Regions from separate parts of the Yersinia fenwicki genome, predicted to be linked through region 4. Evidence: predicted binding sites of a transcription regulator. Region 4 holds the regulator's gene; each other region holds the start of a gene.

Region 1 (3,407 bases), 820 kb from region 4:
TAAAGAAAGCCCCCAATCCGACAGGCATGGTCCAGGGTGCAATATTGGTGATTGGCGGAATAAACCCGGTGTAATACGCAATAGAAGTGATGATGGCTAATACCGGTTGAACCAGGATAAACGGAATAAAGAACAGCGGGTTCATAATAACCGGTAAACCAAACAGAATCGGTTCGTTAATCTGGAAAATACTGGCTGGAGCGCCCAGTTTTGCCACCTGACGATAATCTTCACGGCGAGAACCAATAAAGATAGCAATAACCAGCCCCAGTGTTGCCCCGGTTCCGCCGAGGAAGATATAGGAATCAACAAAAGGTTTGGCCCACATATGGAATTCTTTGCCAGCAGCCAAGGCCGCAGCAACAGAGCCATATTGGGTATATGTCGCCACGTTTTCCAATGCAAATGGCATCATAATGCCACTTTCCAATGCAGATAATGCCATCGCACCGTGTATCCCGAAGAACCACAACAGTGAAGAGCACATCACATACACCCAACCTACAACACTGCCCATCTTAGACAGCGGAGCTGAAATGGTGTCCATAATGATCTGGTGGAAGTTGGTGCCATGTAATCCAAGGGCATAAGCAATCACCCCCATGATGGATAGAATGATAAAACCAGGTATCAATGCAGAGAAAGAACGGGAGACTGAAGTTGGGACACTGTCTGGCAGGCGGATAACCCAGTTACGGCGCACGATGAAGGCGAAGACCTCTGCCACTACCAAGCCAATAATAATACCGGATATAATATTTGCGCCACCTAGCCAGTTAGCACCTACTGCATAGGCATCGCCAACACTGTATGGGGTCACGGTCATAAAGGCAGCAATCGCCAGCAGTGCTGAAGCCAGCGGATCGACTCTTTTCTCTTCAGCCAGAGCCATACTGATAAAGAATGGCGTCATTAACGACATGATACCGAGAGTACCGTTGTAAACGTTGCCGCCTATCGCTTTAAAACCATTGAGCGTGGTGATGGTATCGGCGTCCAGCCGGACACCCATCGAGAAAAAGAATGACCCTTCACCAAAACTCAAGAAAACATTATTGATAAGTACAAACATAGCACCCGTCAGGGTCAGCGGCATCAGCCGAATAAACCCATTCTTGATGGCATTAATATGTTGCTGTTTGCCAATTTTAATGGCGAAGGGCAATATGGCCCTTTCCAGAGAATTAATAAATGCGCTCACAGTGCTCCCCTTATTGTTTTGCTTTTTTTATTGCGGCAACAGCAGCTTTTAATACCCCTAAACCATCGACTTTGCCGTACAGGATAGAATCAATCACTTCGACGGGTTTGTTCGGGAACATTTTTGTGACTTCTGGCAACATATAAGCAATCTGTGGCCCTAAGAGGATCACATCGGCTTCAATCCCATGCTGCGCAGCCAGCGCTTCCGGGTAAGCATTAATAATCACTGGCACTTCATACTTCTCTGCTTGTACTTTCATTTTGGAAACCAGTAATGAGGTAGACATACCGGCAGAACAAAAGAGATAAATTTTTTTCTTTTCCATACCCAACACCTTTTGATGTTCAAAAGACACAAGTTATTTATATGCCAGTGCAATGGTGAATTCCCTTTACCTGTACTTTATCGTGCCCCTTGCCCAGCCCCATTGTTTCTGGTTGTCGGCAGTATACGGAGTTGACAGCCAATCCAGTAATTCAAACATAGCAATAATCGTCTTAGATTGACTTCTCACATTGATAGCCTTCACATTTCTCAGTTATTACAATGTGATGGTTATCGCAAAATGATTATTTTTTTGCTCGGCGAATTAAGTTTAATTCATTTTTATTTCATATAGTTAGTTATTATTAGCTGATTTAGGAACAGCGAGACACGACGATAAAATCGAGTGAAATCGATAAAAGAATAAATTAGGAAATCTTATTGGTTTGATAATCGTTTCATCCAAACTTTCTTACTTTTTCAGTGGGTTCAGCGCAACAGCTTTATTCGTGAAGCGAAGAGCATAGCCGCCATTCCCCTCCCTATACGAACAATATACAGTCCATGAGGGCAAAAATAGCCGATTCCAACTTAATACTCTAAAGTTAACAGGTGCTTGCCTATTTATGGAGTGACGAATGACGTTATTAGAAAATAAAATACCATCCTCTCGGCTGCATTTTCAGCGATTAAAATTACTCTTGCTGAGTATATTTTTCTCCGTATCTGCTATCGCCACTCCAACTCCCACAGTGACGGTAACTGAGCTACAGGATGGGTTGGAACACCCTTGGTCACTAGCATTTCTGCCGCATAATGGGGTGATTTTGATCACCGAACGTTCAGGGCAACTTCGGTTATGGCAACAAGGAAAACCACTGTCAGCCCCCTTAAAAGGCGTGCCTGCGGTGTATGCTAAGGGGCAAGGTGGCTTATTGGAAGTCGCCTTATCACCTAAATTTGCCCAAGACAGGCGCATCTACCTCAGTTTTGCTGAAGAGGGAAAGGATGGAAAAGCCGGTACTGCGGTGGGCTATGGTCGCCTTAATCCGCAAGGTACAGCTGTAGAAAACTTCACGGTATTCTTCCGTCAACAACCTAAATTATCAACCGGTAACCATTTTGGTGGCAAACTAGCTTTTGATAAGAAAGGAGACCTTTTTATCACTTTAGGTGAGAATAATCAGCGCCTGACCGCTCAGGATCTGAGCTTGCACCAGGGTAAAATTGTGCGTCTAACCCCAGATGGTAAGGTACCGAAAGATAATCCCTTCGCCAATCAGTCACCGGCAAGACCCGAAGTTTGGTCTTATGGCCACCGTAATCCACAAGGGTTGGCGCTTAATCCTTGGAGTGGCGTGATGTGGTCCAATGAACATGGGCCAAAAGGCGGCGATGAAATAAACATCCTAATAGCGGGAAAAAACTACGGTTGGCCACTGGCAACACATGGGATGAACTATTCGGGTTTGCCGATCCCTGAAGCGAAAGGTACTCATGTAGATGGGACTGAACAGCCCGCCTATTACTGGGAAAAATCTCCAGGTATCAGTGGGATGGCATTTTATAATGCCGATCGATTCCCTGCCTGGCAGCACTCGCTGTTTATCGGCGCATTAGCGCAAAAAGAGTTAATTCGTTTACAACTGGATGGCGATAAAGTTATTGGGGAGGAGCGCCTGTTGGGTGATCGCGGCGAAAGAATCCGCGATGTGCGCATCGGGCCTGACGGCTATATTTATCTGTTGACAGACGAGAGCGACGGTAAGCTACTCAAAGTCGGTCTTGTCGCAAACAAATAACCCACCAATAGTGAAAAATCTCCCAGGTAAAAGTGTGTCACTCAGAACCCGACGCATTGCCACGATCCGCCAGATAGTTCGGTAATCGTTGATGAAGCTATACTTCAGTCGGGCTCTCTTGCAAAGTATCGCGCTGC
Region 2 (3,407 bases), 240 kb from region 4:
TGAAGATGATGCCGTGCGGGTTAACCGACTGACATTGTTGAGTAAACTGCGAGATTTGTTCTTACAGGTTGCTGATATTTCTCTGTTGCAGTAATCCTATTCTTGCCTGGCAATAGGGGAGCGCATATCGCTCCCCTTATCTATTCTTAATACTGGAGTTGGGTGATAAGAATAGGATGTTGTGAAAATAAGTACTTATCATAGGAGTAGTTTCACATGACTTTTGCACTGAATACAGTCCGATATTCACGTTGGTTAGCGCCATTGCTGGCGTTATTGGTAGTGTTCCAATTAACTGCCTGCGGGGATAAAGAACCAGAACAACGTAAGGCTTTTATTGATTATCTGCAAAATACGGTGATGCGCAGTGGGATGAAACTGCCAACGCTGAGTGAAGATCAAAAGCAGAAGTTTGGCCCTTATGTCAGCGATTATGCGATTTTAGTCACTTTTACCCAGCAACTCAGTAAGTCTGTGGATGCCAGCCTGACGCCTGCTATCGCACAAATCAATGAGATTCGTGTCGCGCAAGATTATCTCAATAAACGTGATGCGTTACAGCAGTCAGCGGGTGCTTTAAATCTGTTAGTACAGCAAATTCGCACAGCCAAAACACAGGCAGATAGCGCTGTGGCAGCATTGAAGCAGCCAGATGACCTGAAAGTAGTGTTTAATAAAGTCTTTGATAACGTGGTCACTCAGCCAACCAATGTGTTGATTCCGGCGGTTCCAGTGGTTTCTGCCTTTGTGCAGGATCTGGCACAGGTTGGGGATTTCCTGCAACAGCAGGGGACTCAAGTCACTTTCAATAATGGTGGCGTTCAATTCCAAACTGCACAACAAGCGGCACAATATAACGCGATGATGGCTAACCTGGTCGCCAAGTACCCGGCGATGATGGCAGCACAGAAGAGTGTAATGAGTGTCATGCAGTAATTTTTTAATTGGCTGATGGGTTAATTGGTTCGGTGATTGGGTGATCCGGTTCGGTTGATGGTGACTCGATGATCAGTTCGGTTGTTATGGCTTCATGGTTCACTTAACCTTCGATGAACCAACCGCCAAAGGGGTTACAAGCGCGTAACCCCCTTGGATCCCCTGCGCTAGCGCACGTATCGCTAGCCTGCTTCGCAGGTACCCTCGATTCATCATTATGCTGACGGGACGGCTTTATTCGCGTCCCTGCTCATGACGCCTAAATCCGCCGTCCTTGGCGGATTTCCCTTGCTTCATTCTTCACTCGGCTGCTCAAATGTGCTTTTAAACATCAAAACCTAAAAACCATGGTTTTGATTTTCTCTTTTGACCTTGAGCGCAATCAGGAATATTACCGACAAAGCGCGCTGGAGCAGGAAGCGACTCGCGCTGACTCGATAAGGCCAACGGCTGCCGGAGGGGGCTGCGAATAGCAGTAATATTTCGCGCAAGCCGCAGATGCAGGAGGGCCGGCTTGCCCTCCTGCTCGGTTGAGGCAGCGGAGATAAGGTAAATACTGAGCTGATACCAACCGAAACAATAATCCAATCTGCTCTTGATTCGCAAAGCCCTAATAACCGAACCCAATTACCGAAATAATTTCAACTAAAACCTGATCCAATCGCGAGCCTCCTTCCTCCTGTTGTTTTATTACACATTTCTATCAAGAGTGGCGTCTGGGTGATTATTAGTCGAGTGAATGTCTCATCTTGCTTCTGCGAACAAAAATAACTTGTGATTAACATCACATTTTCAAAACAAACGCACATCATAAAAATGTGACATAAATCACTATAATGGTCATTTTTAGCTTAAAAATTATCCCCCGTGGCTTTCTTATAGCTTGATAGTGTGATCCCAATCACTAAATTAGCCCCTGTAGTAGGTGGTTTTGTGTGATCTGTATCACAAAATATAGGTGAGCTACGCGTGAGTAAAAGAGCATGCTAGAGTTTGTTTTGCATACAGCGTGTTTGTATTCGATAGCACCGGCGGGTTTTGCAGAACTGCCTCAACAAAACAATTATATCGCGCTCTTATTGTTAGCGCGTACCAATAGGGGTGTTTTATGTTTTCACCAGACGCAAAGGTCAGAATTCAAAATTTTGGCCGATTCCTCAGTAATATGGTTATGCCCAATATCGGTGCGTTTATCGCCTGGGGTATTATCACCGCACTGTTTATTCCAACGGGTTGGTTGCCGAATGAGACGCTAGCCAAACTGGTTGGCCCGATGATCACCTACCTGCTGCCATTGCTGATCGGCTATACCGGCGGCCGCTTGGTCGGGGGAGATCGCGGTGGCGTGGTCGGCGCTATCACGACTATGGGGGTTATCGTTGGTGCGGATATGCCAATGTTCCTCGGTGCAATGATTGTCGGCCCTCTGGGTGGCTGGGCAATCAAACACTTTGACCGCTGGGTTGAAGGTAAAATCAAAAGTGGCTTTGAGATGTTGGTTAACAACTTCTCAGCCGGTATCATCGGTATGCTGTTGGCGATTCTGGCCTTCATGGCGATTGGCCCATTGGTTGAAGTATTATCTCATGTGCTGGCGAAAGGCGTGCACATCATGGTGCAGCTTAACCTGCTGCCACTAACGTCTATCTTCGTCGAACCGGCCAAAATCCTGTTCCTGAATAACGCCATTAACCACGGTATCTTCTCTCCTTTGGGTATCCAACAGGCGACTGAAACCGGTAAGTCTATCTTCTTCCTGATCGAAGCTAACCCAGGCCCAGGTATGGGTGTGTTGATGGCGTACATGTTCTTCGGCAGAGGTAACGCGAAGCAATCTGCTGGCGGCGCGGCTATCATCCACTTCTTCGGTGGTATTCACGAAATATATTTCCCATACGTTCTGATGAACCCACGCCTATTGCTGGCGGTAATTCTGGGCGGTATGACAGGTGTGTTCACTCTGACTGTGTTGAATGGCGGTCTGGTATCCCCTGCTTCTCCTGGTTCTATCCTCGCGGTATTGGCAATGACACCTAAAGGTGCTTATTTTGCCAACATTGCTGCGGTCGCAGCTGCATTTGCCGTGTCCTTCGTGGTCTCAGCCATCCTGCTGAAAACCTCTAAAGTCAAAGACGACGAAGAAGACAGCTTGGAAGACGCCACTCGTCGTATGCAAGACATGAAAGCGCAATCTAAAGGCGCGCAAGCAGCCAATGCAGCAGCCGCTGCGGGCGACTTGAGCACAGTTCGTAAAATCATCGTCGCTTGTGATGCCGGTATGGGGTCTAGTGCGATGGGTGCCGGTGTATTGCGTAAGAAAGTATTGGATGCCGGTTTGAAGCACATCTCTGTGACCAACTGTGCCATTAACAACTTGCCGGAAGATGTCGATTTGGTTATCACTCACCGTGATTTGACTGAACGCGCCATGCGCCATGCGCCACAGGCACAGCATATTTCGTTGACCAATT
Region 3 (3,407 bases), 1.1 Mb from region 4:
TCTTGGGCGGTGGATTGCAAAAACTGTTGAGGACTTCGCGTACTGAATCTCTTTCTGCCACGGCCAATATTTTTGTTGGACAAACTGAAGCCCCATTAGTCGTGCGCCCTTATATTGCCACCATGACCCAATCCGAATTATTTGCGGTAATGTGTGGTGGTTTGGCTTCGGTCGCCGGTTCAGTATTAGCGGGTTATGCGCAAATGGGCGTACCGTTGGAATATCTGATTGCTGCCTCCTTTATGGCCGCACCTGGTGGGTTACTGTTTGCCAAGCTGATGGTGCCAGAGACCGAAAAAACTCGTGATAATGTTGATGCGTCCACACTGATTGCTGAAGATGACCGACCGGCTAATATCATTGATGCTGCTGCGTCTGGCGCGGCGTCGGGTCTACAATTGGCACTGAATGTCGGGGCGATGCTACTGGCCTTTATTGCATTGATTGCATTGCTAAATGGTATTCTGAGTGGCATTGGCGGCTGGTTCGACTATCCGCAACTTTCGATGGAATTGATTCTGGGCTGGGTATTCTCGCCAATTGCGTATTTGATCGGTATTCCGTGGAGCGAGGCGATGGTGGCAGGCTCCTTTATCGGCCAGAAGATCATTGTAAATGAATTCGTAGCATTTATGAATTTCGGTCAGTATCTACAGGCCGAAGAGCTGGTGCGCGCTGCCGGTTTGCAGGTACTGTCTGAACATTCTAAAGCCATTATTTCCTTCGCGTTGTGTGGCTTTGCTAACTTATCCTCAGTCGCCATCTTGTTGGGGGGATTAGGTAGCATGGCCCCTAACCGCCGCCACGATATCGCGCGCTTTGGTTTAAAAGCGGTGGCGGCAGGTACCTTATCGAACTTGATGAGTGCCACCATTGCCGGCTTCTTCCTGGCATTATAATTAGGCTAGCTTGACTTGCCATTTTGGGATTGGGTAGTGCTCGGGACTTGTCACGTACTCTGGTTTATAACGTCAGGTGTACGCTCCAGTCCCTGCGCGCTGCCCGCACCCAAATTGTCTGCGCCGCTGACGCCTAATGATTTTATGGTTCAGGCCCATAATTCTGCGTATTTCTGCCCATAAGCTATCCTTGATGCGAGTGGGCGTTTACTGGCTGAAAGCCATAAATCAGGTTATTTTGTGACTCTAATCACATATAATATCGGGGCGTTACAAGTTACTATTGATTAATGTGAATTTGAACACATCTCATGTACTGATAACGTGTTCAAATAGAGCTATAAGTTAGTGCGGTGAGATGGATCTCAATTGCTACCCATATGGGGCTATCTTCAAGGAACCAAGTCCGCTCGCCAACGTATTGAGCTAGAACTATGCGGCTCATAAATAAATGCTCAGCTTTGGCAAGGTGCCGGGACTGAAATAGTGTTGGAGAGTTTTATGACCGATTTAACCGCCTGCGCTAATCTCAATGATTATGCCAAACGCGCACTGAGTTTAATGGATTTAACCACCCTGAATGACGACGATAAGGTTATTGCTTTGTGTCATCAGGCTAAAAGTCCTGCCGGTAATACCGCGGCAATTTGTATTTATCCTCGCTTTATTCCTATTGCGCGTAAAACATTACGTGAGCAGGGAACACCTGAAATCCGTATTGCAACGGTCACCAATTTCCCTCACGGCAATGATGATATTGGCATCGCGCTGGCTGAAACCCGTGCTGCGATTGCCTATGGTGCTGATGAAGTTGATGTGGTTTTCCCCTATCGTGCCTTAATGGCCGGTAATGATAAAGTCGGTTTTGAATTAGTGAAACAGTGCAAAGAAGCCTGTGCTGAATCCAATGTGTTGCTGAAAGTTATCATTGAAACCGGTGAGTTGAAGCAGGAGCATTTGATTCGTCAAGCCTCTGAGATTGCTATCAACGCTGGGGCTGATTTCATTAAAACCTCCACCGGTAAAGTGCCAGTTAATGCCACGTTGGAAAGTGCCGACATCATGATGCGTACCATTCGTGACCTGGGTGTGGCGAAAACTGTTGGTTTTAAACCGGCGGGGGGGGTGCGCACTGCGGAAGACGCGGCACAATTCCTACAGTTGGCGGATCAATTGATGGGTGAAGGCTGGGCTGATGCTCGCCACTTCCGTTTCGGTGCCTCCAGTCTGTTAGGCAGCTTGTTGACGACTTTGGGTCATCAGAGTAACAGCAACACTACTGGCTACTAATCATTATCTCAGTCATTAAACTGAGCAGATGCACTGCGGGCTATTTTGTCCGCTGTGATGCTTTTATTTCATAAGCAGGGGGATACCTTGTTTCTCGCACAAGAAATTATCCGTAAAAAACGTGACGGCCAGGCACTGAGCGAAGAAGAGATTCGTTTCTTTATTAATGGTATTCGCGATAACGTGGTTTCCGAGGGGCAAATTGCCGCTCTGGCGATGACCATTTATTTCCATGATATGAGTATGCCAGAACGTGTGGCGCTCACTATGGCAATGCGTGATTCTGGCACCGTGCTGAACTGGAAGAGTCTAAATCTTAATGGCCCGATTGTGGACAAGCACTCTACCGGCGGCGTGGGTGATGTGACTTCCTTGATGCTCGGCCCAATGGTAGCGGCCTGCGGCGGCTATGTACCGATGATTTCGGGTCGTGGCTTGGGTCATACCGGCGGAACATTGGACAAACTGGAAGCGATTCCTGGTTTTGATATTTTCCCCGACGACAGTGCCTTTCGCAAAATCATTCAGGACGTCGGCGTTGCTATTATCGGCCAAACTAGCTCCTTGGCTCCGGCGGATAAGCGCTTTTATGCGACCCGCGATATTACCGCTACGGTGGATTCCATTCCGCTGATCACCGCCTCTATTCTGGCTAAAAAGCTGGCTGAAGGGTTGGATGCACTGGTGATGGATGTCAAAGTGGGATCGGGTGCTTTTATGCCGACTTATCAGCTATCTGAGGACTTGGCCAAGGCCATTGTCGGTGTCGCTAATGGTGCGGGTTGTAAAACCACAGCGCTGCTGACTGATATGAATCAGGTATTGGCGTCTAGTGCCGGTAATGCGGTTGAAGTGCGCGAAGCGGTGCGTTTCCTGACTGGCGAATATCGTAACCCGCGTCTGTTGGAAGTGACTATGGCGCTGTGTGTCGAGATGCTGCTATCCGGTGGCTTGGCGCAAGATGACGCCGATGCTCGTGCTAAGCTGCAAGCGGTATTGGATAACGGCAAAGCAGCGGAAATCTTTGGTCGCATGGTCGCTGCGCAAAAAGGCCCGAGCGATTTTGTTGAACGTTATGACAGTTACTTGCCAGCCGCCATGTTAAGCAAACCCGTGTTTGCTGAACGGTCAGGAGTTATCACTGCTATGGATACCCGTGCATTAGGCATGGCCGTAGTTTCCCTTGGCGGTGGTCGCCGTCGGGCAACTGATCCTATT
Region 4 (3,407 bases):
ATTCCGTCACTGGATGAAAGTTTTGTCGTCATTCATTTCAGAGGTTTGGATCAAATCGATTTCCCCTACTTGCTCGCAATGTTGCAAGGGTCGTTTATTTCCAATATCAATACATTGGTCGTACCCGGCGGGAAGATGGGGCTGGCAATGGAGCTGATTATGGCACCGTTGGTGCAGCAATTGCTGGAAGGTAAAAAAATCGGTTAATCCTTCGTCCTTGAAGCCGCAGTAAAGCAATTGCTGGAAAGAAAAAATAATTTGACGCTATCCCAACCCAAAGTAGTTGGGGCTGCAGGTAGGCGGCAAGCGAACTCATCCCGATGAGCTTACATAAGTAAGTGATTCGGGTGAGCGAGTGCAGCTAACAACCCTGCAGCTTCAAATACGAAGGGGTTAATTACGCGATGTCACGGATTTCAAAACTATGGGTAATGGTCGCCGCTTTCCCCAACATTAAAGAAACCGAGCAATACTTCTCGGCCGAGAGTTCAACCGCGCGCTCAACGATTTTATCCGTCAGGCCTTTGCCACTGACAATAAAATGCAGGTTAATTTGCGTAAACAGGCGCGGAGCTTCTTCCCGGCGCTGGGACGTTAACGTCACTTCGCAATCGCGCACATCGTTACGCCCTTTCTGTAAGATAGAAACGACATCAATTGCACTACAGCCACCGGCCGACATTAACAACATTTCCATCGGACTTGGCGCTTTGTCTCCAGCATTCCCATCCATTAAAATTTGATGACCTGAAGCGGACTCACCTAAAAATGTTAGCCCTTCAACCCACTTTACACGTGCCTGCATAACTCTTGCTCCCGGTTAAATTTTCCGATTCAGACTACGCTTTCATTTACAAACTGGCAATGTAACCCGATGTTCATCATGCTGAAGCGATACAACACAAGACACTAGCCTCATCCTGTGCTACAAACAGAACCGAAAGTATTGTTTTTAGAATTAAATAGGGTAGCTTCTCAATACTCAGTGAAGGGTTTCTATCCGGTACGTATCTTGGCTATACCTTTCGGCAGTTGAGCAAATTAATATGCTAAGAGAAAGTGTATTTTATAAGCACGCCGTACAGGGAACTCTGAGCCCTGTTAAGTTAGGCAGCGATAACAACAGAGGATAACAGCGAATGGTTCTCGGCAAGCCACAAACAGACCCGACTCTCGAATGGTTCCTGTCTCATTGCCATATCCACAAATATCCATCGAAGAGTACGCTAATTCACCAAGGTGAAAAGGCCGAAACGCTTTACTACATCGTGAAAGGCTCCGTTGCGGTGCTTATCAAAGATGAAGAAGGTAAAGAGATGATTCTCTCCTATCTAAATCAGGGAGATTTCATCGGCGAACTTGGATTATTTGAAGAAGGCCAAGAACGTAGTGCCTGGGTCAGAGCAAAAACTGCCTGTGAAGTGGCTGAAATTTCTTACAAAAAATTCCGCCAGTTAATTCAGGTCAATCCAGATATCTTGATGCGCCTGTCTTCACAAATGGCGAATCGCTTACAGATAACATCTGAGAAAGTGGGTAACCTTGCTTTCCTTGATGTGACTGGACGCATTGCACAAACGCTGCTTAATCTGGCAAAACAACCTGATGCCATGACCCACCCAGATGGGATGCAGATAAAGATTACTCGCCAGGAAATTGGTCAAATAGTTGGCTGCTCCCGCGAAACTGTGGGGCGGATACTAAAAATGCTGGAAGATCAAAATCTGATCTCCGCACACGGTAAAACGATTGTCGTTTACGGCACTCGTTAATTCCCTATAAACCGGTGCCGCTACCTCGGCACCGGTTTTCTTCATTTATACCCGTTATACTTCAAGCTGCATGTGTGTTGGTTGCTTTCATTACTCGGCCCGTCCATGGGCCTCGCCTCTTCGAGGCCGCTGCAAACAGTGTTCAAATCGGTTCCAGATCGATTTGTCACCCCAGTCACTTACTGGTTGTTGAGCTTACAGTAAGTAGACTCTTGGGAATTTGCTCAATTGCCGCCTTCCTGCAACTCGAATTATTTAGGGTATTATTTTGTGTAATTAATAAATTTCTGGGCCTATATGAAATGGCAACGGCTTATTTATCATCCTGAAGTTAATTATGCGCTCCGCCAAACACTGGTTCTCTGCTTACCGGCGGCGTTGGGATTTGCCTTTGGTGAATTGCGGCTGGGGTTGATGTTCTCTCTGATACCGGCCTGTTGTAATATTGCTTCGCTCGATACTCCCCATCAATATTTCTTCCGGCGGCTGATTGTCGGCGGAACGCTCTTTACTTTCAGTAGTTTTCTGACTCAACAATTACTGCTGTGGGATATCCCATTGCCGGTAGTGATGCTTGGTCTCGCATTAATGTTGGGGGTAAGTGGTGCCATCAGCCAGCTCAATGGCCGGCTGCTCCCAGCCGCATTGATCGCCGCGATTTTCAGTCTCAGCATGGTAGGTCGTGCGCCTATTTGGCAAGCACCATTGATGTGTGCTGTGGGGACCCTCTGGTACGGGGTATTTACCTGGCTATGGTTTCGGTTATGTAAAGACCAACCCATCCGCGAACCACTGAGTCAGCTTTACCATCTGTTGGCCGATTATTGCGATGCTGCGTACTCTTTGCTCCGTCAGCGCCAGAAAGCGGAAAAGATGATGCAAGCCCTGCTGGATAGACAGCAAGGCATTATGGATAAAATTAACCAACTTTATCAACAGTTTAACCTGCTACACAATGCCACCCAAAAAGAGCAAAAGCGGCTACTGATTCTCTTCCAGATGGCGCTTGATTTGCAGGAACATATCACTGCGGCGATGAATCAGTCAGAAAAGGCGGAAGAACTGATAGAGCAAAGTTCGATAGAGGCCATCCTTGAGCGTAATATGCAGATTATCTCAACACAAATGCGCACCATCGCCGATAATATTCTCTATCACCACCGCGCGAAGACTCATTTCAGTGCCGGTGATGCTCTGGTCGAGCTGGAAGAAGTTGCCCAGCAACATCCAGATAATCCGGTGGCACAATTCTGCTATTACCATATCAGCCACATTATCCAGATTCTGAGTGACCAGCGCCCGCAATATGAACGCGATTTGATGTGCAACCAACTACCTCAACCATTCTGGCCCGCACTTGTCAGCTATTTATCATTTAAATCCAGTGCATTGCGTGATGCAGGCCGCATGGGCGTGACGCTGGCAGCAGGTAGTTATGTCGGTAGTCTGATCCATCTGCCTAAACCTTATTGGATTTTACTCACCATCATGCTGGTGACGCAGAACGGCTATAACGCCACTAAAATTCGGATTCACCACCGAGCTCTAGGTACTCTGATTGGGTTGTTACTTGCAGCGGCCCTACTGCATTTTCAAATGCCGGAAGGGACTACGCTGAGCATCATGTTGCTCATC

What was found. The regulator CRP, encoded in region 4, controls carbon source genes, mostly activating them, when cyclic AMP is high. The targets are predictions, from matches to a motif close to ATGTGANNNNNNTCACAT.
Positions count from the first base shown of each region.
Region 1: the regulator CRP is predicted to act here: its motif matches at 1,751-1,768, upstream of ACF3VQ_RS05045 (PTS sugar transporter subunit IIB).
Region 2: the regulator CRP is predicted to act here: its motif matches at 1,870-1,887, upstream of ACF3VQ_RS00145 (PTS mannitol transporter subunit IICBA).
Region 3: the regulator CRP is predicted to act here: its motif matches at 1,190-1,207, upstream of deoC (deoxyribose-phosphate aldolase).

Region 1 covers NZ_CP170755.1:1,087,331-1,090,737, reverse strand. Annotated here, with positions in the region: gene chbC (PTS N,N'-diacetylchitobiose transporter subunit IIC) at 1-1,201, opposite strand, end outside; gene ACF3VQ_RS05045 (PTS sugar transporter subunit IIB) at 1,212-1,529, opposite strand; gene ACF3VQ_RS05040 (PQQ-dependent sugar dehydrogenase) at 2,107-3,270, shown strand; partial or broken gene ACF3VQ_RS05035 (transposase) at 3,313-3,407, opposite strand, start outside.
Region 2 covers NZ_CP170755.1:31,233-34,639, forward strand. Annotated here, with positions in the region: gene glyS (glycine--tRNA ligase subunit beta) at 1-94, shown strand, start outside; gene ACF3VQ_RS00140 (DUF3053 domain-containing protein) at 217-936, shown strand; gene ACF3VQ_RS00145 (PTS mannitol transporter subunit IICBA) at 2,045-3,407, shown strand, end outside.
Region 3 covers NZ_CP170755.1:3,929,566-3,932,972, reverse strand. Annotated here, with positions in the region: gene ACF3VQ_RS17810 (NupC/NupG family nucleoside CNT transporter) at 1-899, shown strand, start outside; gene deoC (deoxyribose-phosphate aldolase) at 1,401-2,189, shown strand; gene deoA (thymidine phosphorylase) at 2,277-3,407, shown strand, end outside.
Region 4 covers NZ_CP170755.1:269,332-272,738, reverse strand. Annotated here, with positions in the region: gene ACF3VQ_RS01095 (phosphoribulokinase) at 1-207, shown strand, start outside; gene ACF3VQ_RS01090 (OsmC family protein) at 398-805, opposite strand; gene crp (cAMP-activated global transcriptional regulator CRP) at 1,140-1,772, shown strand; gene ACF3VQ_RS01080 (YccS/YhfK family putative transporter) at 2,070-3,407, shown strand, end outside.